One region of the Cytobacillus pseudoceanisediminis genome, then DNA from elsewhere that is predicted to be linked to it. Evidence: riboswitches for the same ligand, from Rfam matches in the RefSeq annotation. Region 1 holds a riboswitch; each other region holds the start of a gene.

Region 1 (9,839 bases):
CCTCCTCTCTCTGTTGTGATTAATTTCACATATAACTAAGCATACATACAAGGTATCATTAACCTTTTATTTTCAACGTGCACAAAATTAATGCCAGGCGGCCTGCTTCCTTAACTAACAGACCCTTCCTCAATCACCTCTATTGCCCACCCGATCCCTTCTTCTACCATTTTTTCCGGAGGGTTCGTGTGTGGAGTGTATTCCATGACAAAAAATACATCCTTGCATTCTTTAGCTAAAAAATCCATCAGCTTCTTAATTTTATGATGATTGCCATCATTCTCATGAGATGGATGCACAGGCACCCAAATATATTTATCACCCTGATATTCAACATTATGTAAATGGACCACTCTTACAAACTCGGACCATTTTTCTATATAATTTATGGCCTTCTCGCCTGCGGCCAATATATAATCCCCAATATCGACACAGAGGCTGAGTCCGTATTTCTTCCTTGTCTCTACAGGAAAGCGGTCAAGATAATGAATCCCTGCTGGCGATTGCTGGAATCCCAATTTAGGTTCACACACAATCATAATCCCATACTTACTCTGAAAAAAACTGAGTTTCTTGAGTCCCTCCTCAATGATCTCTGCTGGATTCCCATTGGTTTCCTTTTTAAAGTAAGGAAAGTGCACCAATATGTATTCAGCTCCAAGCCGGGACATTCTTTCCACTTCCGTCTCAAACTGGATCCAGGCTTCCTTCGGATTTATACGGATCTTTTCCAGCAGATCGTATTTGCTTTGTCCCCGGAAAAGAGGCGAATGAAAACCAAAGCTTTTGTTTGTTTTACCCAGCATTTCAATAAAACAGCGGAAAGATTCTTCATCTTGAAATTCGCCTATCTCAATATGCGGCAAATGACGTTTAAAAAGTTCAGGAAACAGCTTGCTGTCTGACAAAATGACGCTTCCCGATATCCCTATATGATGAGCCATGATATCCCCTCTCTTATGTATTCTTATAGCAATCTTATCATACCTCATGTAACTTATTGGAAAATAGTGCCGTCTAATCATTAAAATACATGAGGAGACTTTTATGATAAAAAGAGTGTTTGGTTCCATTATCGCAGTACTGTTATTATTCATTCTTTTTTTCCGAAGCGGAATCATTCTGGATTCCATCGGCATTCATTTTGAAAATCCTTTGGCTAAGAAAATGGAAGTGCCTGCTGCTTATTCAAAGGCCGATTCTAATCAAAACGGCATTGCCGATCCGCTTGATATGGTCCTGACAGCCAGAAAAGAAGTGGAACAGCGCACGCCATATAAAAGTGCCTACTATGCGGGAGGATATCCGCCCGATGGTGAAGGTGTCTGTACAGATGTGGTTTGGAGGGGTTTCCAGGGGGCTGATGTAACCATAAAGGATCTTATTGATCAGGATATCGCCGAGAATACGGACTTGTATTCAAGAGTGAAGGGCAATCCTGATCCAAACATTGATTTCAGGAGGGTGCCAAACCAGAATGTCTTTTTCAGCCGCTTCGCAAAGTCATTAACAACAGAACTGATTCCAGGAGATATTAAGAACCTTCAGCAATGGCAGCCGGGTGACATTGTGGTTTTCCTTTCTCCTAAATTCGACCATGTTGCCATCATATCTGACAAACGGACGAAAGATGGCATTCCATATGTCATACATAACTCCACACCATTTGCAGCAGAAGTAAAACTCTCTTCTTTTAAGACTCCTATTACCGCTCATTACAGATGGGATTTTGAAAAAACGCCTGCACTGCCATAAAGCAGATGCAGGCGTTTTTCTTATTAAATACGAAAGTATAAAATTTTGAACTTCGATAACTGTCTAGCGCAAGCAGCCTCCCCCTTGAGGTCACAAGCTTGTCTAGCTCCGGCTCCTAGGAACCCGGGGCCATAAGGAACCGTCTTATCCCTGAGGCCCGCAGGACAAGGAAGGCTTCGTCAGCATAATCATCGCACGACCAAAAGCGGCAGATTATGGGAGGATGTAGGTCATGCAGACGTTGCCACAGGACAAGGAAAGCTACGGCAGCGATACATCGCACGACCGAAAGCGGTAGCTTTTGGGAGGACGTTGCGCTCTTAGCCTGCGTTCCTTTTTGAGCGAGGCGCTTGCGCTTTTCTTATCTTACTGCTGAAGGATTGCCTGCCGGCCACTCTTCGCAGGTGTAAGCCATCTCCCAGAAGCCAAGCTCCAGCTGGCAGCTTTTTCGGAAAGCATCCTTCATTCGCTGCCTTTCTTCCGGTGATGCCGCATCAGCAAGCTCATCCAAACGGTTTCTCATATTCATGGTCACAGCTTCGACCCTTAAATTTGCGTAAAAAGAGATCCATGGATAAAACGGATGGTTCTCATCTGGCTCATATTGCTTCATGAGTTCAAGCCCAATCTCCCAATAAGTCCATGGACAAGGCAATAATGCAGCAAGGATTTCACCCATGCCGCCTGTGTGGGCATGATACATCATATGCTTAACATAATGATCAGCTGTTGGAGGGAGCGGATAGCCCTGCAATGCCTCGTAATCCACGCCAATCTGCTGGCAGAAATTATGGTGGGGATGTACTTCGCTGTTCAATACAAATTCTATTTGCTGATTAAAATATGCAATATCCTTACGCTCTGCTGACTTTGAAATGGCAATCCCATAAATATGCATGAACGCATTCAGATACTCAAAGTCCGCTTTAATGTAATGGGCCAGTGCCTCTTTCGGCACGTCCCCTCTCCCGATACCCTGGACAAATGGGTGCTCAAATATCAGCTGAAACAAATCTTCATTTTCCTTGCGCAGAATCTCTGAAAAAGTCATAAAAATAGCCTCCTTATTAATTACAGAAGCTGCCGGGGAAAAAGCATGAGGATATAAAACGAGGTCCTCACTGCTTCCCTGCGCTGGCATTATCCAGATCAGGTTCCAAGGGACAAAGGAAAAGCTCCTTATCTCAGCCGTAGCGCCCCTAGCAGTTTTCTAACATTTTAATTGTTTTTTACCGATTTTCTAACTTGACGTTTTTCTCTCATAAATTTGGGATTTCGCTTATAACTCTTGAAAATCGCTCATTAAGTCAGATTTCTTTACTATGCTGCTTACTCATCCAGCTTCGCCAGCTCAAAATCATCATATATTCTGAACCAGATTCTTCTCTTTAACCTTTGCCAAAACCATCCAGCCTATGGCCGCACCGGCAATGCTGCTGACCAGGAATGGCGGCACAAAGAAGAATGCCCCAGCTGCGCTTCCCATGAGAACCTTTGCAAAAGGGACTGCAAACAATGCACCGATTATGCCGGTACCTACCACTTCTCCTACAGCAGCCCATATTTTCCGGCCGAACTTCAAATAAAGCACACCTGCCAAAAACGCTCCGATCATGCCGCCTGGAAACGCAAGCAGCGTCCCGAATCCAAGCAAATTACGAAGCAGGCCAATCATAAATGCCACAGCTGCTGCAGGCAGGGGCCAAGCGTCACCGCTGCCAATACATTCACCGCATGCTGCACCGGATAGGCCTTGGCTATGCCTGCCGGAAACCAGAGCAAATGGGATCCCAGTGTCCCAATTGCTACAAATAAAGCCATCGTAGTTAACAATCGGGTTCTGTTCATCTAAACCTCCTTTCTAAAGGGCCGCCTGATTGCTTATCAGGATGGGAAGTATGTATACAAAAAAGCCAGATTCCCTTAAGGACCTGGCTTGGTTTAAGTATATGAATTGACATATAGTCAAATCCTACTTCCCTCCGCTGGCATTAACCAGATCAGGTCCATAAGAGTCAGAAAGCTATAACGCGCTTTCCTCTCAGCCCGCACATTCGGGGCACCCCTAGTAGCTGCATAGATATTTAGTTTGATAAGCTATCTCAAGCTTAACAAATTATTCCGGCACTGTCATCAATCTTTTTGCTTATATACTTTTCTTGGTGCAATCAATGTATTAAGCGCTCTTCGATTTCTGCTGAGAAACTATCGAAGTAGCTTCAGACTTGCCATTTCCTTTAGACTCCCGACTCCTGCCAGAGAAAGTGACACTTTTGTTTCTTCAATAAAGTTGGCAAGTACTTTTTCAACTCCATTCTGCCCGCCAATGGCCAAACCGTACACATACGGCCTTCCCAGGCAAACTGCGTCGGCTCCTAATGCCAGTGCTTTGACCACATCGGAACCGCGGCGAATGCCGCTGTCAAACAATACTGGAATTCTTCCTTTGACTTCCTTCACAACCGGTCCAAGCGCATCAATCGCCGCAATCACTCCATCAAGCTGCCTGCCGCCATGATTGGAGACTATGATTCCGTCTATCCCTTTTTCAACGGCCAGCCTGGCATCTTCGGGATGGAGAATACCCTTTAATAGAATCGGCAGATTTGTTTTCTCTTTTAACCTAGCAATATGCTCCCAGCTCAAGGTTGGATGATGGATATTATCAAGGATTCCCTGAACTACATCACCGTCATGGAGAGTGGCCATAAAGACCGGGTCACTCTCATAGTTTGCTTTTCCATAGCCAAGCTTTAACGGTGAAAAATTGTTTCTTAGATCAGCTTCCCTCCACCCCATCATCACCGTATCTACTGTTAACACAATTGCTTCATAGCCTGATTCCTCCGCCCGGCGCACCATACTGAACGCAGCATCTTCATAATTGGACCAATATAATTGGAACCATTTTGGACTCGTGCCTGTTGCATTTGCGATTTCTTCAATGGAATAACTGGATACCGTGCTCTGGATAAAAGGAATTCCAAACGAAGCTGCCGCCCGGGCAGATGCAAGCTCTCCCTCACTGTGTTCAAGACGCTGCATTCCTATAGGTGCAAGGAATACTGGATAAGGATACGTTTTTCCAAATAAATTCACACTTATATCCGGCACTGATACATCTCTAAGCATCCTCGGTACAATTGAGTATTTTGCAAAGGATTCGATATTCTTTTTCAGCGTTTCTTCTCCCCCGGCTCCTGATTGGACATAGCCAAATCCGCCAGCTCCCATCACTTTCTCTGCTTCTTCTTCCAGTTCCTTAAATGAAATAGGAAAGTTTTCTGCGAAACTAATATTCTCTACTTTTGCCATATTCCAGCCCTGCCTTTTTTGAATTTATTGAAAATAATAACACTTTTTCAGATTTTATGAAACCATCTAATAAAATCATAAATTCGCAGTTACAGCCTTTCCTATACAAATTAGCCGCAATAAGCAGGGATTTCACAAAAAATCATGAATAAACATTTTAACCTTAATGAAATTGGAGTGTACAAAATGTTAATCAAACAGCCTTTTGATGAATTTCTGAAATTCCATTACGAAAGAGTCAGTGAAAGCAATATGAAAGTGACTTTGCCAATTCAGCCGCTCTTTATTAACAGCGCGGGGCTGGTTCATGGAGGCGTCATTTCCACTCTTGCGGATGTAGCGATGGGGAATATTTTCGAGCCGGATGAAAACCAGATGCAATCCGTGGTGACAGCTGATTTAAAGGTCACTTTCCTAAAGGGGGCGACAGGTGAATTTCTTATCGCCAATGCTCACCTTGTGAAGAGGGGCGCACCCTCAACCACACAGACTGCCTGATTTATAACGACCAGGATCAGCTGGTCGCCAAAGCATCGGGAATCTTCGCATCTATCTAAAGTGATTAATCCTATCGTTGCCTGAATAGTTTCGCTGACAGCGATAGGAGGAACCATTAAAGGTTAAAGACAGTCCTAATAGTTTCTATCCTTCTTCTTTTTATACAAGTGGGATACACTGTAAAATACCCCTATCACAACCGAAACGACTAATAAAAGCTGTGAGCCAGATAAAGATAAGGCATTGGCCAATGAAAGCGAGTAAGCCAGCAGCAAGGAAGTTAACATTTTGGAAATAGACGCAATTCCCAGGAACTTTTTAAATGAAACACCACCCATTCCTGCTCCAACACAAATGATCTCATCCGGCAATATCGGAATAACAAACATCAGCATTAGTATGGTGTTTTCATTTTTCTCCATGTATTTTTGGTATTTGATCAGATGCCGCTCTTTTATAAACCGGGATACAAGCTTTAATCCTCCTATCCTTGCAGTCAAGAACATAACAATAATCCCCGAAAGTGTACCTGTAAATCCAAGAAAGGCAGCGGCTGCGGGACCGAATACGGCACTTCCGGCAGGCAGTGTTACGGCTTCAGGAAGCGGCAACAGAATAGGCTGTAAAAAGCAAACCAGGAAAAAGATGAGCTTGCCCTCCGCTTCATATTCCCTCAGCATTCTCTCGAGCCCATAGGCATCAGTCAAAACAAGTATTTTTGTTAAATAAAAGGTCATAAAAACTATTAACAGCAGACAGAACATATAAATAAGTGCCAGTCTGCTGTATTTCAATCGGGATAACTTGCCTGCAGCAAAAAAGTAAAAATCCATCACTAATATGGCAGCCATGCCTGCAATAATACCCCATTTATAAGCCGGCAAAAGTGTCGGCATATAATTAAACAATATATACAATGCTAATAAAATGATAAGTCCATGAAAACTAACTTCAATTTTTCCATTCATACATTTTCCCCTTCTTGCTTTTCTTAACTATAGTTTAGAAGAGAATACAAAGAGGATTAAGCTCCCTTAGCATTAAAATAAGCTAAGGCCAGAGACTTAAATATTAAAAAAGCAGGACTTATCCTGCTTTTTTAATACTCTATCTCATCATAATCCTTAGGCTGCGGAACCGGCTGATCCCCTTTATACTTTCCAAACTCATTGACAAGTTCCCTCTCTTCTTTTGGGCCTTGTGTCTGTTTCTTATTTTGCTCATCTTTTCCAGACAACTCATTTGCTCCTTCCTTATGGTTCTTTAAATTAATATGTACTCATTACTTTCATTTCACGCATAATTAGCAGGATTTTTCCTGCACTCTGTAAAATAGGTAAAAAACTCGATATAAAAGGAGGGTCCAAATGTTTATTTCACATATTGCTACTGTTGAGATACCAGTTTCAAACTTGGAGCGGTCAGTAGCATTTTATGTAGAGGTTCTTGGTGTTAAAGTTGAATTCAAAGGTGAGAAAAATGCTATGCTAAGCTTTCAAGCAAAGGGTGTTCCAACAATCTTCCTTGTAGAAACCGAAGACAGAAAGTCATTATCTTTTTCCAATTCCCATAATGGTGTCGAACACAGCATCATTGATTTCTATACACAATCCTTAGAAGAGTTCCATCATTGGCTGCAGGTGAAAAACATTGAAGTTGGTCCGCTTAATATTAATGAGGAACATGGCTTTGGAGGATTTGGCTTTAAGGATCCGGATGGCAATCTGCTTAGCGCATGCAACGTGCTGCATAAAGGCCAATAAAGAAAAAAGCCTCAAGCCTCAATTTACAAACCAGGCTGGTAAAAGGGAAAAAGGTTGAAAAACTGCGAATTCAGATGATTAATAAGAAGGAGATTCCCATGGTAAGATTAGAACCTTTTACAGAAAAAGATTTCGATTTGCTCATCAGCTGGATCAGTACACCGGAATTAATGGTTCAGTGGAGCGGTGCCCATTTCAAATTCCCCCTTAATCATGAGCAGCTTGCTAAGTATATAAGCTCTGCAAATCTGGAAACCAGCTCGGAATATATCTGCAAAGTTTTGGCAAACGATGAAATCGTCGGTCATATTTCCCTTGGCAGAGTTGACCGTGTCAACGAAACTGCGAGGATTGGCAAGGTTTTCATCAGCCCCACAGCACGGGGGAAAGGGTATGCTTCAGAAATGATTCATCAAATCCTGAACTTTGCCTTCCAAGAGCTGAAATTAAATAGAATCAGCCTTGGGGTTTTTGATTTTAATTTGCCTGCTATTAAGATTTACGAGCAGGCAGGGTTCCAAAAAGAGGGACTTCTTAGGCAGACCAATAAAGTTAGAAATAAATATTGGAACTTGATAGAAATGAGCATCCTGAAAGCTGAATGGCAGGCCAGACCCGGGCTCATGGGTATTCAATCAAACATTTGATTGAATGATCCTCTACATAAAAAACAGGGCGGTATACTCCGCCCTGTTTGATTTAGCTTGCTTTTTCTTCAGCCGGCACTTCCTGTTTTTCCTTGAAAGAAACCATCCAGCTAATGCTATTCCAATTAAGACTACATAGAAAGTAGTTTTCCATTCGGTCGATTTGGCAAATCCTTCAGGCAGGATCGCCAGCGCCGGATGGGACATTGTATAGACAGCCAGTTTGACACCAACCCAGCCGACAATACCAAATGCTGCAACCTCAAGTCCAGGTCTCCTGTGAAGCAGATCGACAAAGAGGTTTGCAGCAAAACGCATAATGATCAATCCGATCATACCCCCGGCAAAGATGACAAAGAACTTTCCGCCGTCAAGTCCGCCTATATGGCCAAGTCCTGAATCCGGAAGGGCCACGGCCAGAGCGACCGCTGCCAGAATGGAATCTACAGCGAATGCAATATCAGCCAGCTCAACCTTAAATACTGTCAGCCAAAAACCAGATTGTTTCTTTTCTTTCGTTACTCCTGCTTCTTCCTCGCCTTTTTTTACAAGGAATTTTCTTAATATATGATTAGCAGCGATAAACAGAAGGTATAGCGCTCCAATGGCTTGAACCTGCCATACATCTACTAGATATGAAATCGCAAATAACGATCCAAAGCGGAAAACAAACGCTCCAGCTAACCCGTAAAATAAAGCCTTCTTCCTCTGCTCCTCCGGAAGATGCTTAACCATAATCGCCAGCACCAGCGCGTTATCAGCAGCCAATAAACCCTCCAGCGCCACAAGCAGCAGCAATACCCATCCATACTCAAGTATTAGTGATAATTCCATCTAAACACCCTCCCTTATTTCACCTTTGTATATTTTTCGTCTACACGTTTTTCAATTTTAGCCAGCAATTCTTGATCTCTCAGCAGCTCTTCTTTGTTTTTCTTAATTAATTCTGCAAATGATACTCTAGCTTTTTTCATCTTGGTCTCCTTTCCTTCTATTTTTTAAGTATTGAAAGCTTCGCACTGTTTCCCTGCAGTTATGTCGATTGAGGATTTCCATTGCCAAGCTATATCAGGCAATAAAAAAACCTCTACCAGCAAGCGGTAAAGGTTTAAAAAACAAAAAGACCTTTACCCGAAACAGGCAAAGGTCTTGCTAACAACGTTAAGGTTGCCAACAAAGCCGGGAGCTCTAAACTCCGAAATGACGACTCTGCTGTAAAAGCTACTCCCCTTTAGGAGAAACTATTCAACTATACGTTAATCATATTCTATTTTTCTTAAGGTGTCAACCCTTATGCAAATCGGTAATAAATCAGAATGAATGTCGCAAGGACGAAAATAAAGTTCAGGAAAACAAACACAAATTGATCTGCCCTGGTTTTATGAAGCTTAATAGGCGGGTTATAAAAAGACACCCCTTCAATGATGAAGATAATCAGGACAATATGGATCATAAAATGGCCGATTACTTCTGTCATTCCAAACAGCATCGTGGTTGTAATAAAAATAACCGTAACCACAAAGCCAACTACCCGGTTAAGGATCCCTACCACTAGAAGGTAACCGACAACAAACTCAATGAATGCAGCCATAACAACGAATGCAGCCGGGGCAAAGCCGAATGTGGGAACTCCGTGATTGGCTACAATATCAAGAGACATGCTTGGATATACCCATTTTTCAACAGCCACCCAGCATAAAGATAAACCTGTGCCTAAATAAAGGAATGGAAATCCAACCTGCTCAAGCTTTGTGCTGCCGACCAGCAAGACTCCAATAATGGCAACATAATATCCATAATCAAGCATATGGAAAATGCCATTCCAAAGGGTAACGTACACAAATAGCCCCAATAAAATAAC
Region 2 (9,839 bases), 1.2 Mb from region 1:
ATAAAAGGCAATAAGTGCAGTATAACGGCTGTGATTAAACCTATGACGGTGCCAATGGCAAATCCCAATAGGGAAAGCATGACTGTCGATTGAAGGTGGTGGCTGAAGCCCTCCCAGCCCGAAATCGCTTCCAGAACGATTTCTGTTGGCGGAGGCAGGAGCCATGCAGGGACTTCTGCCAGATTTACTGCCATTTCCCAAGCAATGAATAAAAGAAGGAGAACCGCAGCCGGCCTCCATCCTTTTCTGAACAAATTTATCATGGACGATATTTCTCCGTTAAATCACTCATTTCAATACCGTCCGGCTGATATAGAACCTTTACCTGTGAGATTACATTGCTGCTTCCTCTTTCAATCATTTTTCTGTTCATATCAGCTATGATTTTCAATAAATGGTCTAAATCGCCTTCCATCGTTGTTTCGAGGGGATGCACTTCGTACTTAACACCGGATTGCTGAATGACACTAATTGCTTCATCAACGTAAGGTATAACATTTTCCCCATCTTTTGTTTTCGGTATGATCTGAATGCTTACAAGTGCGTTTGCCATATTTGAACTCTCCTTATTCCGGCAGGAAGTCATTAGTAAATGCTTTGCCTGCATCTAATTCTTTATCTAAAAGACCATTTTCATGCATCCAGTCTGCATAGTTTTCCCAGACTTCAAGCTTTTGTTCACCCCATCTTGAAGCATCATCCTGATAGCGGGGGATAGCCATTCCTGGCTTTTTTTGACCAATTCGCTGTCCAGATCCGGAGCATTCTTTAACAAAATATCTGCTGCTTCGCCAGGTTGATCGATTGCAAATTCATATCCCCTTGCTGCTGCTTTTACAAATGCTTTGACAGTATCCGGATCATCTGCAATCATTTTTTCGCTGGTTGCGAGAACGGGCGTGTAGTAATCCAGTTTTTCTGAGTAGTCGGTAAGGTAGACCATATTAATCTTTTCCCCCGAAGTTCTGCTTCTACACCTGTCCATCCATAATAAATCCATGCGAAGTCTATATCTCTTTTAACAGCTGTAAAAAAGTCAGCATCCCCCATATTAACAATTGAGACCTTATCAATATTAGCGTTTTCCTTCTTCATTAGGGAGTCTATTACCGATTTTTCTACAGGTGCCCCCAGCCGCCATAAGTTTTTCCTTCAAAGTCTTTCGGCGATTTAATGTTTTTTTCGGCAGGGGATGCAAAACCGGAAGTATTATGCTGAATAACAGCTGCTATCGATACAAGGGGAACGCCCTGTACACGTGCTTCCGTGATGCTTTCCTGATAGCTGACACCAAAATCAGCCTTGCCTGATGCAGTCAATTGATCTGCACCTGCTTCACCTGGCATTATAATTTCTACATCGAGCCCTTCTTCTTTAAAATATCCTTTGTCCTTTGCGGCATATAAGCCGGTATGATTGGTATTAGGTGTCCAATCCAGTACAACAGTAACTTTTTTCAAATCTTGTTTGCTGTCTGAATCTTCGCTTCCAGTCTGATTATCCGGTCCATTGCCGGCACAGCCTGAAAGAAGCAGCAGCGAACAGATAGCTGCAATCCACTTTTTCATAAGTACTCCTCCTAAAAAACGTTATGTAATAAGGAAAGTTAATGATAGTCTGCCCTGAAAAATAAAAACGCCCCGGTATAAACCAGGGCGCATATAAAAAACATTTAGTATGTTTAAGAATATGTTCCCTACGCTGGTATGAGCCAGATCAGGTTCAAAGGGTCAGCATCTTAATGATGAAGTCTCAACCGGCATACCGGTTCCCCTACATTTCTTGCTATTTAATTTTGACAGCATAAATACTTTCCATCATTATTATAGCAAATAATATTAAAATGCACAGAAAATAATTATTTCATTCCAATCGTCCTGCTCTCTTTCCAAATTCTGAATTTTTCAAGTTCACCTGTAATTTGGCTAACGGCAAAACCAAGGACTGCTACATCATCTAAGATTCCCATTCCTATTAAAAAGTCAGGAACAAGGTCTATTGGGGAAACAAAGTATAGTATGGAAGCAATAATAAAGATAATCGATTTTTTTGAAATATGCCGGTAATCGCCTTTAGACCATGACTTTACTAAATCGATCAGAAGCTGAAACTTTTCCCATATATCACTTAATGAAGATTGGTTTTTATCTGCTTTAAGTGTAGCCTTTCTTAAAAGTCCTTTTGTTTTTTCAGGATCGTCCGCATAACGTTTAGCCCTGGATGAAAATTTTTTATAGCCGTCCTTATAAACTTTGGTTTCTATTTCAGGCATAGCTATCACTCCTATATTGATAATTCGCATAAACAGTTATAATCTAGTATTTACCGCATACCTGACATGACATAAACATTTCATTGGGAGAAATAAATGGAAATCAAATTTAACCTGTGACAAAACCTTATTGGGAGCTGATATCTATGCTTGAGAAATGGCTGAAAGAATCAAATTATACAGTAATATTGACTGGAGCAGGAATGTCGACAGAAAGCGGACTGCCTGATTTCAGGTCTGCCAATAATGGATTATGGAATGGGAAAGATCCTGGGAAAATAGCCAGTACAAAAGCATTGAATGAAAATGTGAACGAATTTATAGAATTTTATCGGCACAGGGTAATCGGGCTTAAGGAGTGTAATCCCCATCAAGGGCACTATATTCTTGCAGATTGGGAAAAGAGAGGTATTATTAAGAGCATTATTACCCAGAACGTGGATGGATTTCATGGACTCGCGGGAAGTGAAAAAATATCAGAGCTCCATGGGAATCTGCAGACACTCCATTGCCGGAAATGTAAAAAAGAGTTCCCGAGCGAGGGGTATTTGCATGGTCAATTCCAATGCCGTTGCGGGGGTGTGCTCCGTCCTTCAGTGGTTCTGTTTGGGGAAATGCTCCCTGAGGAGGCCTTAGATTTCGCAGCAGATGAAACAGAAAAAGCAGAACTTTTTATTGTTCTGGGATCATCCTTGACTGTAACACCTGCAAATCAGTTTCCGCTGATAGCCAAACAAAAAGGAGCAAAACTTGTGATTATTAATATGGAACCTACGGATTTCGATATTTATGCTGATAAAGTGATTCATGACCGCAAAATTGGTGAAGTGCTGGATGAACTTGATAGAGCCTTCAAATAGTCAAAAAACATGAAATCATAGCACTCATGCTATGATTTTTTTATCAATCAACTATAATGGACAATGAACATGATTACTACTGCCTCAAGCGATATGATATATAAGGAGTGTTCAGCATGTTATCAAACATCGGTATTCCAGGTTTAATTCTAATCCTGGTTTTGGCTCTGATTATTTTTGGACCCAAGAAACTTCCTGAAATAGGAAGAGCGTTCGGGGAGACATTAAAAGAATTTAAGAAATCTACCCGTGAACTCACAAAAGATGATGACAATGATAAAAGGAAATAACCTATTCAAGTGGTTTAGAACCGGCTTTGCAGACAATAGTCTCGAAGCCGGTTTTTTATTTTCTGGCTTTCGAAGCGAGTGAATGGGTATAGAAAAGAGAGAAATGAAAAAATGGTTGACTAACATGTATATACAAGATAAAATGAAAGCGTAAACAGTTCATGTATATACAAGTTGGTTTGCTAAATTGGATAGAGTTGTAAATGGCGAGAACAATAAATAAAAACCTTATAACTGTTTTTTTCTATAATATGAAAACGGTAACAGGAGGAGAGCGAAGAATGGCTACGAATAAAGAGTCAGCAGAGCAAATTGTAGAAGCTATCGGGGGCAAGGATAATATCGCAGCGGCTACTCATTGTGTTACACGTCTGCGTTTTGCCTTAAAAGATGAGGGGAAGGTCAATAAAGAAAAACTCGAAAATATAGATGTAGTGAAAGGTTCCTTTTCCACAAATGGACAATTCCAGGTTGTCATTGGACAAGGCCTTGTTGATAAAGTGTATAAAGAAATGACAGAAGCAACTGGAATAGGCGAATCATCAAAAGAAGAAACAAAAAGTGCTGCTGCTGAGAACTTAAATCCATTGCAGCGCGGCATTAAAACACTCGCAGATATTTTTATTCCAATCCTTCCAGCTATCGTAACAGCCGGTTTGCTGATGGGGATAAACAATATTATGACAGCACCGGATATTTTCTTTGATGATAAGTCTTTTGTTGAAGTTTATACTAACTGGGCTGATCTGGCTGGCATCATTAACCTGATTGCCAATACTGCTTTCGTATTCCTTCCCGGTTTGATTGGATGGAGTGCTGTAAACCGGTTTGGCGGAAGTCCTCTTCTTGGTATTGTGCTAGGTTTAATGCTAGTGCATCCGGATCTTTTAAATGCATGGGGCTATGGTTCTGCTGAAGAAGTTCCGAAGTGGAACTTATTCGGGTTAGAAATAGAAAAGGTAGGTTATCAGGGGCAGGTATTGCCTGTATTATTTGCTTCATACGTATTGGCTAAGATAGAAGTATTTCTGAGAAAAAGAATCCCTGATGCTTTTCAGCTTCTAACTGTCGCGCCGATCGCTTTACTGATCACTGGGTTTCTTTCTTTTATTGCTATTGGACCGATCACATTCATGATCGGCAGCTGGATTACAAATGGGGTTGTCGGAATCTTTGATGCTGTTCCAGCCCTTGGAGGCTTGATTTACGGTGGATTATATGCCCCTCTCGTTATCACTGGTATGCATCATACGTTCCTGGCAGTTGATCTGCAGTTAATCGGCAGCATTGGCGGCACGTTTTTATGGCCGATGGTTGCATTGTCTAATATAGCTCAGGGTTCCGCCGCTTTTGCCATGATGCTGTTAAGCAAAGGGAACGAAAAACTGAAAGGGCTTGCGCTAACTTCTTCAGTATCAGCGTGGCTGGGCGTAACAGAACCGGCAATGTTTGGCGTAAATCTTCGCTTTAAGTACCCGTTCTTTGCAGCGATTATTGGGTCAGCAATTGCAGGAATCTTCATCACTATTAATGGAGTTAAGGCACCGTCGATAGGTGTAGGAGGCTTGCCGGCATTCTTCTCTATCTTTGCGGAAAATTGGGGTTCTTTCTTTATCGGAATGGGTATTGCACTTGTCGTACCGTTTGTATTGACCTTAGCCTTCTCTAAATTTAAAAAAGCAGAATAGAAAGATTGATGCCATGGGGTTCTATGATTCCATGGTATCGCCATTTCTTGGGGCATGCACACAAATGTTAAAAATCGGAGGTCGCCATATGAAGAAGCAATGGTGGAAAGAAAGTGTAGTTTACCAGATATACCCGCGGAGCTTCATGGATAGCAATGGAGATGGAATAGGAGATTTGCAGGGTATCATCTCCAGGCTGGATTATTTGAAAGAGCTAGGGATTGATGTGGTCTGGCTTTCTCCAGTATATAAATCGCCAAATGATGATAATGGCTATGATATAAGCGATTATCAGGATATTATGAGTGAGTTTGGAACAATGGAAGATTGGGAAGAACTTCTCGGAGAGATGCATAAGAGAGAGATTAAACTCATTATGGATCTGGTGGTGAACCATAGTTCAGACGAACATATCTGGTTTGCAGAGTCCAGGAAATCCAAAGACAATCCATTCAGGGATTATTATATATGGCGCGAAGGAAGGAATGGAAAAGAGCCGAATAACTGGGGAAGCAATTTCGGGGGATCCGCCTGGAAACTTGATGATAAAACAGGAGAATATTATTTGCATCTGTTTTCAAAGAAACAGCCAGATTTAAATTGGGATAATCCGAAACTTAGAAATGAAATATACGACATGATGACTTGGTGGCTGGAAAAAGGCATTGATGGATTCAGAATGGATGTGGTCAACTTTATTTCCAAAGTAGAGGGACTTCCTGATGATGAACCAAAGCCTGGAAAGAAATATGCTTCTGGAAGCAAGTATTATCGAAACGGCCCCAGAATTCATGAATACCTGCGGGAGATGAATGAAAAGGCGTTAGCGAAGTTTAATGTTATGACTGTTGGCGAAATGCCCGGTGTGACTCCTGAGTGGGCCAGGCAATATACAGGGGAATCACGAAATGAGTTAAATATGGTCTTCCAATTTGAACATGTTAGCCTGGACAACGGGCCAAACGGCAAATGGGATCTTAAACCCCTTGATCTGTGTGACTTAAAACTAAACCTGACAAAATGGCAAAATGAGCTGGATAAAGCTGGCTGGAACAGCCTTTACTTTAATAATCACGACCAGCCCCGCTCTGTTTCAAGATTCGGCAATGACGGAGAGTATAGGGAAAAGTCGGCTAAGATGCTCGCAACATTGCTTCATATGATGAAGGGAACTCCTTATGTTTATCAGGGCGAAGAAATTGGAATGACGAATGTTTGTTTCTCAAGCATTGAAGAGTACAGGGATATAGAAACACTTAATTTTTATAAAGAAGCACTTAACGATGGCTGGACAGAGGATAAGGCCCTTGAAAGCATATACGCAAAAGGGCGTGACAACGCCCGGACGCCGATGCAATGGGATTCTTCCGAGCACGGAGGTTTTTCGGATGGAACCCCTGGATAAAAGTAAACCCTAACTATAAAGACATTAATGTGGAAAAGGCCATGAAAGACCCTGATTCTGTTTTTCATTACTATAAAAAGCTTATTGAACTTAGAAAGAAAAATGAAATTATTGTTTACGGCAGGTATAACCTAATACTTGATCAACATCCTGAAGTGTACGCTTATACAAGAACATTGGGCAATCCGACCCTTCTTGTCTTGTGCAACTTCTATGGAGGAAACCCTGAAGTAGAACCCCTGCATACATTCAGGAAAAGAAATTTGAGGCACTGATTGGGAATTATAAAGATATACAAATTAACAGAACAATTAAGCTGCGTCCCTATGAAGCTCAGGTCCTTCTTTTTAACAGCTAAAAACCCAATTTCTAAAAAACTAAAACAGGTGTGATTCTAATGAAACAACCATGGTGGAAAAAATCAGTAGTATATCAAATTTATCCAAAAAGCTTTAACGATACGACAGGAAATGGGGTTGGAGACATTCCTGGAATTATTGCCAAGCTTGATTATTTAAAAGAATTAGGTGTGGACGTCGTCTGGCTGACACCAATTTATAAATCTCCGCAGCGCGACAACGGATATGATATTAGTGACTATTTCAGCATTCACGAAGAATACGGAACTCTAGCTGACTTTGAAAAGCTTCTTGAAGAGGCACATAGCCGGGACATTAAAATCATTATGGATATTGTAGTAAACCATACTTCCACAGAACATCAATGGTTCCAGGAAGCAAAAAAATCAAAAGACAATCCATACCGTGATTTTTATATTTGGAAAGACCCTAAGGACGATGGAAGCGAACCGACAAACTGGGAATCAAAATTCGGTGGAAATGCATGGAAATATGATGAAGCAACCGGCCAATACTATCTCCATCTTTTTGATGTCACGCAGGCGGATCTAAATTGGGAAAATGAAGAGCTTCGCCGAAAAGTGTATGACATGATGAAATTCTGGTTTGAAAAAGGTGTAGATGGCTTCAGACTTGATGTAATCAATCTGATTTCTAAAGACCAGGAGTTTCCCGATGATGACGGATCTGTGCCTCCGGGAGACGGCAGAAAATTCTATACAGACGGACCTCGTGTACACGAATTTATGCATGAAATGAATGAAAATGTATTTTCAAAATACGATAGTATGACTGTTGGCGAAATGTCCTCCACTTCCATTGAACATTGTATAAAGTATTCCAATCCTGAGAGGGAAGAGCTGAGCATGACTTTCAACTTTCATCATTTGAAAGTGGATTACCCAAATGGAGAGAAATGGGCAATCGCTGAATTTAACTTTAGAGCGTTAAAGCAGATTTTATCAAGGTGGCAGACTGAGATGCACAAGGGCGGAGGCTGGAATGCTTTATTCTGGTGCAATCATGATCAGCCCCGAATTGTGTCAAGATATGGTGATGACAGGAAATATCATCGTGAATCTGCTAAAATGCTGGCGACAGTCATTCATATGATGCAGGGAACCCCTTATATTTATCAGGGTGAAGAGTTTGGCATGACAAACCCAGGATTTGAAAACATTGGAGACTACAGAGATGTAGAATCACTGAACGTTTATAATATCCTTAGGGAAAAGGGAATGAGTGAAGAAGAAATCATAAATATTCTCAAAAGCAAGTCTCGCGACAATTCCCGGACCCCGGTGCAGTGGGATAGTTCTGAAAATGCCGGTTTCTCCGATGGAACGCCATGGATAAATGTTGCAACAAATTATATGGAAATAAATGCCGAAAAAGCATTGAAGGACGGAGATTCTATTTTTTATCATTATAAGAAGCTGATCCAGCTTCGCAAGCAATATGATATTATCACGTACGGAGACTATGAACTGATTTCTGAGGAGCATCCTAAGGTATTTGCTTATGTTCGAAATGGCAATAATGAAAAGCTGCTGGTCGTGAATAATTTCTATGGGGAAGAAACATCATTTATCATTCCTGAACACCTTCAGGCAGACGAATATAAAGATGAGATCTTACTGTCCAATTACAATCAGTCACCTCCGGCAGCACAGACCATTAAATTAAGGCCGTATGAATCCGTTATCTATTATTTAAAGAAATAAGATCAAAAAATCCTCCCGTAAACAGCGGGAGGATTTTTCACATGATTTTTAAAAAGCATTCCAGCTATGGCAGCACTTAACATAGAAGCCAGGGCACCTGCTGCAACTGCCTTCAGGCCAAGACGCGCAATGTCCTGCCTGCGGTTAGGTGCCAGTCCGCCAAGCCCTCCAAGCAGAATGCCCAATGAAGAAATATTGGCAAATCCGCAAAGGGCAAAGCTGACGATTGCGACCGTTTTATCAGATAAATTTGGAATATCCGGTGCAAAAGCAGAATAAGCAACGAATTCATTCAAAATTAACTTCTGGCCAATATAATTTCCGGCCTGCACAGCTTCTGACCATGGAACGCCTATTGCAAATGCAAGAGGCGAGAAAACATAACCCAGAATGATTTCGAGCGTTAATCCCTCGAAGCCGAATAATCCTCCAACCCATCCAAGGAGACCGTTAATCAATGCAACCAGAGCAATAAAGGCAAGAAGCATCGCTCCGATATTCAAAGCCAGTTCCAGCCCGACACTTGCACCTTTTGCGGCTGCATCAATGACATTGGCTGAGTCGCTATCCACTTCCATATCGAATTCTTTAGGCTCTTCTTTATCCTCTGTTTCAGGAAGCATGACTTTGGCCAGTATTAAACCCGCCGGTGCAGCCATAAAGCTTGCAGCCAAGAGATATTCAAGAGGCACACCCAAAAGGGAATATCCGATTAAAACAGATCCTGCCACAGAAGCAAGGCCGCCGGTCATTACCGCAAATAACTCAGATTTTGTCATATTGGCAATATAAGGACGGACAACAAGCGGAGCCTCTGTTTGCCCTACGAATATATTTGCTGCTGCCGACATGGACTCTGCTTTTCTGGTTCCGAGTAGCTTTGACAGCCCCCGCCAAGGATTTTTATGAAAAACTGCATAATCCTTAAATAATAGAGGACAGAAATCAATGATGAAAAAAAGATTACCACAGGCAGGACCTGAAGTGCGAAAACGAAGGTGATACCCGATTCATCTGTAAAAAGGCCGCCAAATAAAAAATTAATTCCCTGATTAGCGTAATTGATAATATCGTTTACCTTCATTGTTAGCCATTCTAAACCTTTTCTGCCACCTTCCCACTTTAGAACGAGAAAGGCGAAAATCAGCTGAATGGCAAGCCCACCCGCAACAGTTCTTAAACTAATGGCCCTTCTGTTGCTTGAGAGCAGGAAAGCTAATCCTAAAACGACAATGATACCG
Region 3 (9,839 bases), 920 kb from region 1:
AGCTTAAATCATAGTCTGCGTGGATAACAAGATTCTTCCTTCCAAATGAACGTTTAATTTCTTTTAGAGACCCGTGCACAACAGGCCGTCCTTTTTGCATGATGCATAAATGCTCACAAAGTTCTTCTACATGTTCCATCCTATGGGAGGAAAAAACAATCGTTGTGCCGCTATCCTTCAAATCCAGCACAGCATCCTTCAGCTGTTCTACATTAACCGGATCCAGCCCGCTGAATGGTTCATCCAATATTAATAGCTTAGGCTTATGTATAACTGCAGTAATAAACTGGATTTTTTGCTGGTTGCCTTTTGATAGCTCTTCAATTTTTTTATTGGCATATTCGGGAACCTTAAAGCGCTCAAGCCAATATGTTAATTCCCTTAAACAGTCTTGCTTTGCCATCCCCCTCAGCTTAGCTAAATAGACTACCTGATCCTTGACCTTTAGCTTTGGATATAGGCCTCTTTCTTCGGGAAGGTAGCCTATCAGCGGACTAGTTGAATAATCAATTGGATTTCCATTCCACGTAATCTTTCCCCGCTGGGATCCAATAGCCCCAATATCATTCGGAAGGTAGTCGTTTTACCGGCGCCATTCGCCCCCAGAAACCCAAACATCTCACTTTCGGGAATAGTTAGAGATAAATCATCAACTGCAGTAAACTTGCCAAAACGCTTTGTTACATGTTCAAGCTCTAAAGCCATATCGAACTCCTCCTTTGCCTAATAGGTAATACGGCCATAACATAAAAAAAGGTTCACTATTTTTAAAAATTTAGCATTTTAATTTACGGCATTTCTTTTAAAAAATATTTTGCACATTTATAAAAATTATGCAAGAATAATAGTAACTATCTGAATTTTATAATAAAGGAGTATCTTATTATGAAAACATACAAGCTAACTGCATTTGAACAGGATGGAGAAAAGATATTGGATGAAGCATTTCAGGCAGCTACAGATGACGAAGCTAAAAGTGTGGGAGAAAACCTCCTTAAGGAAAAAGGTTTGGATGAAAAAACGCACCGCTGCACCTCACCGGCCGGCAAGCTGATTTTGTTTCATAGATAACAAGAAAAAACGGAAGCGCCTTGTCCGCCCCTGCACCTCGAGGGGTAGGCGCTTCTCCTAAAAGCTAAAGCTATTAGCCGTGAGAGATTGATGCTGTCAAAGCGCTCCTTTTGGAGCAGGACAGCTTAGATAGTTCACCGATGTGCATTCAGATTAGAAAAAAAGCAAAGGGCTCAGCTCTTTGCTTTCTTCTTTCCATTCTTATTTCCCCTTAAACACAGGCTTTCTTTTTTCGATGAAGGCCTGGATTCCCTCTTTGTGATCTTCTGTTTGCCTCATTTTATGCTGGCCGAGCTTTTCAAGCTCAAGCACTTTCAGTAGAAGGGGGCGGTTTTTATCAGCAAGAATTTTCTTTGTCTTAATCATTGCTTCAGTTGGGCTGTTAAGCCATTTGCTCAATTTTGCATCAACAGCATTATTTAAATCAGCTTCTGCTATTTCGTGAATCAGCCCCATTTGTAAAGCCTCATTTGCAGTCAGCACTTTTCCTTCCCAGATTAAATGCTTGGCTTTATCCTCGCCGATTCGCTGCTGCAGGAAGAAGTGAGACCCTCCATCAGGAATTAATCCAATTCCAATAAAATTCATGGCAAGCTTGCTGTTCTTGTCTGCCAAAATATAATCAGTAGCCAATGCCAGACTTAAGCCCAAACCAGCTGCTGCGCCTGTTACAGCACTGATTGTCAGCTTCGGCATGCTATAAAGAGACACAACCAGCTCGTTGATGCAATCCATCACAACAGGGAAATCGCTTTCATTTGTTTCCAAAAGCATTGTTTTAATATCTCCGCCTGAGGAAAATGCGCGGCCCTTTCCTTTTAATACAACGATATCCACCTCATCCATTTGGCTTATATCCTTCATCGCAGTCAAGAGCCCCTTAATCATTTCCACATTCAATGCATTCAGTGATTCCGGCCTGTTCATCTCAACTGTGGCCACTCGGCCATCAAGCTGTACGCTGACAGTATCAGTTACAAAGTCTGTTGTCAAAATCCTTTCCCTCCTTTTTGTGCTTCTTTTATTATAAAGAGTATTATTATATTTAAAAAGCGTTTTGTCTAAAAATTTTTAATTTTGTCACTTATTAAGGTATTGTGCTGTATTCCAAAACCTGCACAAAAAAACAGCATCCTCAGAAGGATGCTGCACTATATTTACTTTGCATTACCTGTATATTCTTTTTGGACCTGATCTCTTAATGCCATTTTGAGGAATTTTCCTACAGATGTTTTTGGTATTTCTTCAAAGAAAAGAATTTCATCCGGAAGCCACCATTTTGCAAATTGCGGCTTCAGGAATTCATAAAGGTCTTCTTTTGTTGTCTGTCCTTTAAATGGTTCTTTCAGAACAACGCATGCCACCGGCCGTTCCTGCCATTGCTCATGCGGGACAGCAACAACCGCAGCCTCAAATACCGATTCATGAGCCATCATGGCATTTTCGATATCAACAGAAGAAATCCATTCCCCTCCGCTTTTAATCAAATCTTTTGTCCGGTCAACAATTTTCATAAATCCTTCTTCATCAATGGTTACGACATCACCCGTGTAGAGCCAGCCATCTCGGAACGCCTCATCTGTCCGCTCGTCCTTGTAATATTCAGAAGCAATCCATGGTCCTCTTATGGCGAGTTCCCCCATTTCCTTTCCGTCCCATGCTGCTTCGCCATCCTTGCCGGCAATCTTCAATTCCAATCCGGGGACAAGTATGCCCTGCTTGGCTTTTATGTCCAGCTTCTCATCGGGTGATAACTCTTCCTGATAGCTTTTTAAAGTCGAAATAACAACAAGAGGGCTTGTTTCAGTCATTCCGTAAGCATGCATGAATGGAATATTGTGTTTTTGCTCGAAAGCTTTAATCATGCCTTTTGGTGCAGCCGATCCTCCACACAGAACCGATCGGAGTGAACTCATGTCATATTTATTTTCATCCAGCTCTTTTAATAATCCGAGCCAGATTGTCGGCACTCCGGCTGTTATCGTAACTTTTTCTGATTGGATAAGCTCAGCCAAAAGTTTAGGTGTAAAATATGGGCCCGGCAACACAAGAGTCGTTCCAAACCAGACAGCAGCAAAAGGGAGCCCCCATGCATTTACATGGAACATCGGCACTACCGGAAGGGCGATATCTTTCTCGCTTACCGCTGCACTATCTGCCATTCCCAGTGCCATACTGTGAAGGACGATGCCCCTGTGGGAATAGACGACACCTTTAGGATTGCCTGTGGTCGCAGAGGTATAGCACATTCCAGCTGCTGAATTTTCATCCAGATCATCAGGATATTCGTATGCACCGCTTGCTTCATTGATAAGCGTTTCATAGTGATAAACCGGCGAAAGAGTAGTCTCAGGCAATTCATCTTCATCAGTCATAATAATGAAAGCCTTGACCGTTTTCAGTTCATCCTTAACCTTCTCAATTAAAGGGACAATATCAGGATCAATCAAAAGCACCTTATCTTCAGCATGGTTAATTATATAAGTAATATGCTGAGGTGACAGTCGTATATTAATCGTATGAAGAACGGCTCCGCTGCATGGAATGGCAAAATAAGCCTCCAGGTGGCGATGATGGTTCCAAGCAAGTGTCCCGACCTTGTCCCCTCTTTCCACCCCTATGTTTTGCAGGCTTTCTGCCAGCTTCCTTGTCCGTTCTGCAATCTCCTTATATGTAAATCTCTGAATTCCGCCGGCTGTTCTTGAAACGACTGTTTTCCTTGGAAAATACTTTTCTGCACGCTTTATCATTTGCGTCATTGTCAAAGGTGTCTGCATCATCATTACAATTCCCCCTTTTTAGAAAACGCTTACATTCGGATTCATAGAATTCTATGATCTTTATTACCTATATTCATTCTCTTTATTTTCAGTAATTCCTTTAATTTCCTTCTGAATTTTCAAAAATATAAACTTTAAAAAAATCCCCGCCTATTCGGCCAGGGATTCGTGTTTATTAAAAAGTTCTTTTAATATTTTCAATTTCTCGTTTGTATAATGCTCAAAACTGTCATTATACGATTTAGGATCCTTCGGGTTTGCAAAATGAGTGATTTTCCCTGTCTGAGGATCAATGAACTTACTGGAGGCCCCGCATCCAAGCCCGATGATTGTCTGCTGTTCTTCCATAATCATGATGTTATAGATGCTTTCCTGATTCGGAAGGGCATAGCCGACATTTTCAAGATTGCCGAGAATATTTTTCTGACGGTAAAGATAATAAGGATGGTAATTATGCTGTTTTGTCCAATCCTCAGCCATGTCCATCATTTTTTCAATTTCTTCCCGCTCGGCAACTTTATATTTTTGCTTGTTCTTCGTCATTTCCGAAGCCCGTTTAAAGGATAAAGTATGAACTGTCAGAGATTCCGGCATTAATTTCTCAGTTTCATCCAAAGTATGCGAAAATTCCGGCACACCTTCTCCAGGAAGCCCAATAATCAGATCCATATTGATGTTATTCATTCCCATATTGCGGGCCAGATGGAACTTATCCACGGTTTCTTCCACTGTATGGTGGCGGCCAATGGCTTTCAAGGTCTCCTGAATATAGGACTGAGGATTGATGCTGATGCGGTCAATGTTCCATTTTTTCAGCACTTCAAGCTTTTCGGGTGTGATTGTATCCGGACGTCCGGCTTCCACAGTGACCTCCCGTATGTTTTCGACATCTGGAAAAGAGTCGTACATTTCCTCATAAAGCATATCCATCTCTTCCGCCGTAATGCTTGTCGGAGTCCCTCCACCATAATAGACAGTAGTAATTTTCACATCATTTTCTTTCAGCCACTCGCCAATTTTACGCATTTCGAAATGCAGGCCGCCAAGGAACGAGTTTACTGAACCCTGCCTGCCATTAATCGCATATGCAGGAAAAGTGCAATACGCGCATTTTGTCGGGCAGAATGGAATGCCAATATATATGCTGACTTCATTTTTTAAGTTATAAAGATCCGGTACGACAGCAAGCTGCCTGTCTACGATATTCTGCATAAGCTGGATCTTTTCATCTGTAATCAAATACTCTTCCTTAAGCTGCTGATGGGCTTCATGGAGAGGTGTCTGATGCTGTATGGCACGGTGAAGCAATTTTGTGGGACGTACCCCAGTCAGAATTCCCCACTTCTGGGTAATGCCTGTCCATTCCTGCAAAACAGTCAGATATACGTGGGATACTGCATTTTTTATTTGTTTAAAATTCTCTTTTTCTGTCTCAGACGGTACGAATTCCTTCTCAAAATTCGCTGAATGATTCTTGCCATCTTTATCAGAAAGCTCTGCAATGGCTTTAATGTGCTTTCCATGTTCAAGCTGAAGATTAATTGTAAGGTCGGCTGCATCATTCTCACCCAGCATCACTTCACATTCTTCAAAAAAGAGGTTCCCGATCAGCCGGAGCGGACGATGGAAACGTTCATCCTGTACACCTAAAATTGAAATGTTCAAATTGATCACCTTTTTTAGAAAATATATTAATCTGCCGATGTCTTTGTTTTCTTAGGGGCAGCTGCATAGTGTCTATTTTTCATGTTGACAAACTTCTTTTAGTGTACAGAAATGGGGAAACAAGGTCAATATAAGGGAAATGATTCCTAATGGATACCCAGTATCGCAAAGCAAAAAAAGAGCCGATTTACTAATCGAGCTCTCTTTGATTGATTTTATTTTAATAGATTCATTTTCTTCAGGAAATCAATTGGATGCTGTTTGCGGAAATGTTCTTTGACCATGTAGCTTACACCGTTCTGGTCATTGGATCGTGTCAGCCAGTCTGCTGCTTTTTTGACTTCGGCAGGTGCATTACCCATAGCCACACCGAGGCCGGCGGCTTCAATCATTTCCAGATCATCCTCCGAGTCGCCTATAACGACCATTTGGTTTCGGGAAATTCCGAGATGTTCACATAAATAGAGCAAACCATTCAGCTTTGAAACTCCGGCAGGTACAATATCCATCCGCAGATCACTTAACTTAATGACTTCTACATTTTCAAACATGCCCCTAATGGCTGCCTGGGCATCCTCAAGGTCGTCTTTATCTTCAAAATACACTTCAATTTTTGGCGGTGTGACCGGCTCATCTAAAATGGTGTCACTTAATGAATCCACAAATTGCTGCGAGTAAAAAATGGGATCGCCGGTTGTAAAAACAGTTTTAGCAAGCATATTGGTATTGAGCTTGGTTTTGTTGGCAAGGGAATATTTTTCGTGCACCAGCCTGATTTGACAGGTAAAGCCTTCAAGCAGGCGCACGATTTCAAACGTTTCATCTTCCTGTATCCTTTTTACAAATATCGGCTTTTCCTGAGAAGCTGCAATATAAGCTCCCCTGTGTGTGACCAGCAAGGAATTGATTTTCAATGCTTTGGCCGCTTTTTTCGCGGATGGAAAGCTTCTGGATGTGACAAGTGTTACATAAATTCCTTTTTGCTGCACATATTCAATCGCTTCTTTTGTTGATTTATGAAGTCTTCCATTTGATTGGAGTAGTGTTCCGTCAATATTTAAAGCAAGCATTCTATATATCATCCAATTTGCCCCCTATTCTCGGTGTAAAATTGTCCTATTACACTTTTATGAAGGGAAGGATTGGATTAGAACATGACATGGACAATGCAGAAATTTTTTCATAGCTTATCTGTGTTATTGAAGGCGTTTATCTGTTTTCATAGATCATTTGATTTAAAGAATTGTAAATTAGTCATTTACAATTTGGATGCTCCGTATTAAGATGGAGTCAATAAAAACTGCATATCTTATTTTGCACTAGGGGAGCTTTTAGGCTGAGAAGAACAATCCGTTCTGACTCTTATCACCCGATCTGGATAATACCAGCGTGGGGAAGTGCAGGTGAACGGCTATCATTTCTAGTGTATTGATATCATTCAACTGCATTTCCTTTTGGGAATGCAGTTTTTTAATTTTATATAAACCAGGAGGATGGCAAAATGCAGGAAAATTTCTTATGCGGAACAAGCGAGATTACAGGGTGCAGGTTTTCGATTTATCCAATGACTGACAGGTTTGTGGATGTTATTTTATCTGCTCTAAAAGAAGTGGATACAAGCAAGATATGGATGGAAACAGATGATGTGAGCACTTGTGTGCGCGGCAGGTCCATTCATGTTTTTGATGTAGTCAAAGCGATTTATCTTGAAGCTGCTAAGCATGGTGATCATGTAGTATTTAACGGCACATTTTCAAATGGATGCCCTGGCGATACTGCCGGAGATGCTTATCTTGCTGAAAATGAAGAGAAGGCGAATGAAAAAAATCTGCTGGAATCAGCCAGGAAGTCGCTGTCCAGTTCGCACTTTATCCGATGGGGATTCCTGGATACATGAACGTCATTATGAACCAAGTCGAGCTTGCAAAGGCTCAGGGAACGTTTACTGAAGGAGTGCATTATGCTTCAAGATTAGATGGGAATGCACACGATGTTTTTAAAACGCTGGAAGATGCTTTCGAAAGCTGTAAGAAAAGCGATTCCACTCATATTATCATGACGGTTAATATGTCTGCAAACAGTCCTTCCAAAAAGGGGCTGTGTAAAATGCTCGAAAAATGGAAGCTTCGTGAGGTCATTGTCCTATCTGTACTCGCTGTTGTGTTTGCAGTTGTATACCTGGTGTTCATGCAATTTGGCAACGTGTTATATGGGATGTTTGGCTTAATTGGCTATGATCTGATTTTTGGCATTTGGTTTATTGTTTCAATCATCGCAGCGTACATAATCAGAAAACCCGGAGCAGCCTTTTTATCGGAAACCATCGCAGCGGCCATTGAAGTCATGATTGGCAATGCAGTAGGCCCTCGCCTGATTCTTTCAGGCATGATTCAGGGGATTGGAGCAGAAGCTGTTTTTGCGGCAACTAAATGGAACAATTACCGGACATGGGTTTTAATTGCTGCCGGCATGGGCTCTTCTGTTACGAGCTTTATTTGGGGCTATTTCATTTCCGGCTACGCAGCCCTCTCACCCGGTTATGTAACTGCCATGTTTTTTGTGAGACTGGTTAGCGGTGCTTTGCTCGCTGGATTACTGGGGAAATGGCTGAGTAAGAGTCTTGCTAAAACTGGGGCATTAAACAGCTTCCCTATCGGAAAAGAGCTGAGAAGGGAAAAATCACAAAATGGCATTTCAGCATAACCAGCCTTTATTAATAACAGAAAAGCTGTCCTTCCGGCATGAAGATGTGAAGAATCCTGTTTTTAAGAATGTGAATTTCAGCCTTAATTCAGGGGAAGCTGTTCTATTATTGGGCCCCAGCGGCTGCGGAAAAAGCACGCTTGCTTTCTGCTTAAATAAATTGTATCCGGAAGCCGTTGATGGCGACTTGGATGGCACCATTTCCTTCAAAGGAAAGATACTGGATGAATTCCCGCCAGGTGAAATTAATCAGCACATTGGCATTGTGTTTCAGGATCCTGAAAGCCAGTTTTGCATGACAACAGTTGAAGAGGAGCTGGCATTCGGCCTTGAGAATATGAAAACACCTCCTGCAGAAATTGAGACCAAGATTGATGAAGCACTGGAACTTGTTCATCTTCTGCCATTTAAGCACGCCTTAATCCACACCCTTTCGGGGGGACAAAAGCAAAAACTTGCACTTGCATGTGTATTGTCATTAAAACCGGATATCCTGATTTTGGATGAACCGACAGCAAATCTTGACCCGGCTTCAAGCTATGAACTTACCCGTATCATCAAAGAGCTAAAAGAGGAGCAATCCTTTTCCCTTCTAATCATTGAGCACAAGCTGGATGATTGGATTGATTTGACCGACCGCTGTGTGGTGCTAAACCGGGAAGGCGAAATTTTATTTAATGGAAGCACTGCAGACTGCTTTAATAAATATGCAGAAGAACTACTGCTTGAGGGTATCTGGCTTCCAAGCACAGTAAGAGCAGGTCTATTAGGAAAAAAGGCAGGGATTTACAAAGGGGAAAAGCTTCCGTTAACTGACCGGGAATTAATTGCTGGATTTGTAAATCCCTATGCTGCACTTCAGATTTTAGATAACAGGAAGACTATACATCAAGTCTTTGAAGATCAGGTCATCCTGTCGGCGGAGAATCTTTCTTTTCATAAGAATGGGAAGGATTTGCTTAAAAATATTAGTTTTTCAGTTAGAAAAGGTGAATTTGTGGCAATAGCCGGTTCAAATGGATCTGGAAAAACAACGCTTTCCAGACTGCTTGCAGGATTATATGCTCCATCCAAAGGCAACATCCTTTTTGATGACCGCTCCCTTTCCCAGTGGCAGGAGCAAGAGTTAAGACTAAAATTAGGATACGTTTTTCAGAATCCCGAACACCAATTTATTGCAGATTCTGTTTATGATGAAATTGCCTTCAGTCTGAAAATACAGAGAATGACAGATGCCGAAATACAAAAAGTGGTTCAAGCTGTTCTGCATCAAGTGAACTTGCTCCAGCACGCTGACATGCATCCTTTTTCCTTAAGTCAGGGACAGAAGCGGCGGCTTAGTGTTGCATCGATGCTGGTGAATGAACAGGATTTGCTGCTCCTTGATGAACCAACATTTGGACAGGATGCCAGGACCTCTGCTGACCTAATGGCGCTTTTGGAAACAAGGATCCATAGCGGAGGCTCCGTGGTGATGATCACTCATGACATGGAAATCCTGCATTCCTATGCCGATAAAGTGATTGTCCTTTCAGAAGGAGAGAAGATATACGAGGGATTGCCTGATTCATTATGGAAGGAACATGAGATTATGAAAATTGCTTCTCTAAAGGTTCCTTA

Evidence for each region. Region 1 has a riboswitch for thiamine pyrophosphate ahead of tenA (thiaminase II). Riboswitches for the same ligand answer to the same signal wherever they lie in the genome.
Region 2: it holds a riboswitch for thiamine pyrophosphate, as region 1 does, so the genes downstream of both, M5V91_RS13550 (ABC transporter substrate-binding protein) here and tenA (thiaminase II) in region 1, are expected to answer to the same signal.
Region 3: it holds a riboswitch for thiamine pyrophosphate, as region 1 does, so the genes downstream of both, M5V91_RS15050 (YkoF family thiamine/hydroxymethylpyrimidine-binding protein) here and tenA (thiaminase II) in region 1, are expected to answer to the same signal.

What each region holds. Positions count from the first base shown of each region.
Region 1 is NZ_CP097349.1:3,715,157-3,724,995, forward strand. It holds gene M5V91_RS20130 (TIM barrel protein) at 111-944, opposite strand; gene M5V91_RS20135 (DUF1287 domain-containing protein) at 1,048-1,755, shown strand; gene tenA (thiaminase II) at 2,117-2,806, opposite strand; TPP riboswitch at 2,865-2,966, opposite strand; partial or broken gene thiW (energy coupling factor transporter S component ThiW) at 3,116-3,603, opposite strand; TPP riboswitch at 3,716-3,832, opposite strand; gene M5V91_RS20150 (alpha-hydroxy-acid oxidizing protein) at 3,961-5,070, opposite strand; gene M5V91_RS20155 (PaaI family thioesterase) at 5,257-5,568, shown strand; gene M5V91_RS20160 (TVP38/TMEM64 family protein) at 5,703-6,536, opposite strand; gene M5V91_RS20165 (hypothetical protein) at 6,668-6,805, opposite strand; gene M5V91_RS20170 (VOC family protein) at 6,936-7,331, shown strand; gene M5V91_RS20175 (GNAT family N-acetyltransferase) at 7,430-7,978, shown strand; gene M5V91_RS20180 (TerC family protein) at 7,991-8,812, opposite strand; gene M5V91_RS20185 (FbpB family small basic protein) at 8,827-8,952, opposite strand; gene M5V91_RS20190 (hypothetical protein) at 9,270-9,839, opposite strand, start outside.
Region 2 is NZ_CP097349.1:2,530,005-2,539,843, reverse strand. It holds gene M5V91_RS13560 (ABC transporter permease) at 1-263, opposite strand, end outside; gene M5V91_RS13555 (thiamine-binding protein) at 260-553, opposite strand; partial or broken gene M5V91_RS13550 (ABC transporter substrate-binding protein) at 567-1,568, opposite strand; TPP riboswitch at 1,677-1,785, opposite strand; gene M5V91_RS13545 (YkvA family protein) at 1,859-2,272, opposite strand; gene M5V91_RS13540 (NAD-dependent deacylase) at 2,419-3,132, shown strand; gene M5V91_RS13535 (twin-arginine translocase TatA/TatE family subunit) at 3,249-3,422, shown strand; gene treP (PTS system trehalose-specific EIIBC component) at 3,704-5,110, shown strand; partial or broken gene M5V91_RS13525 (glycoside hydrolase family 13 protein) at 5,199-6,873, shown strand; gene treC (alpha,alpha-phosphotrehalase) at 6,913-8,598, shown strand; partial or broken gene M5V91_RS13515 (NupC/NupG family nucleoside CNT transporter) at 8,601-9,839, opposite strand, start outside.
Region 3 is NZ_CP097349.1:2,797,866-2,807,704, forward strand. It holds partial or broken gene M5V91_RS15020 (ABC transporter ATP-binding protein) at 1-705, opposite strand, end outside; gene M5V91_RS15025 (YhzD family protein) at 886-1,071, shown strand; gene M5V91_RS15030 (enoyl-CoA hydratase) at 1,273-2,064, opposite strand; gene M5V91_RS15035 (long-chain fatty acid--CoA ligase) at 2,229-3,854, opposite strand; gene M5V91_RS15040 (coproporphyrinogen III oxidase) at 4,002-5,516, opposite strand; gene M5V91_RS15045 (Cof-type HAD-IIB family hydrolase) at 5,732-6,598, opposite strand; TPP riboswitch at 6,828-6,929, shown strand; partial or broken gene M5V91_RS15050 (YkoF family thiamine/hydroxymethylpyrimidine-binding protein) at 7,018-7,613, shown strand; gene M5V91_RS15055 (ECF transporter S component) at 7,623-8,219, shown strand; gene M5V91_RS15060 (ABC transporter ATP-binding protein) at 8,203-9,839, shown strand, end outside.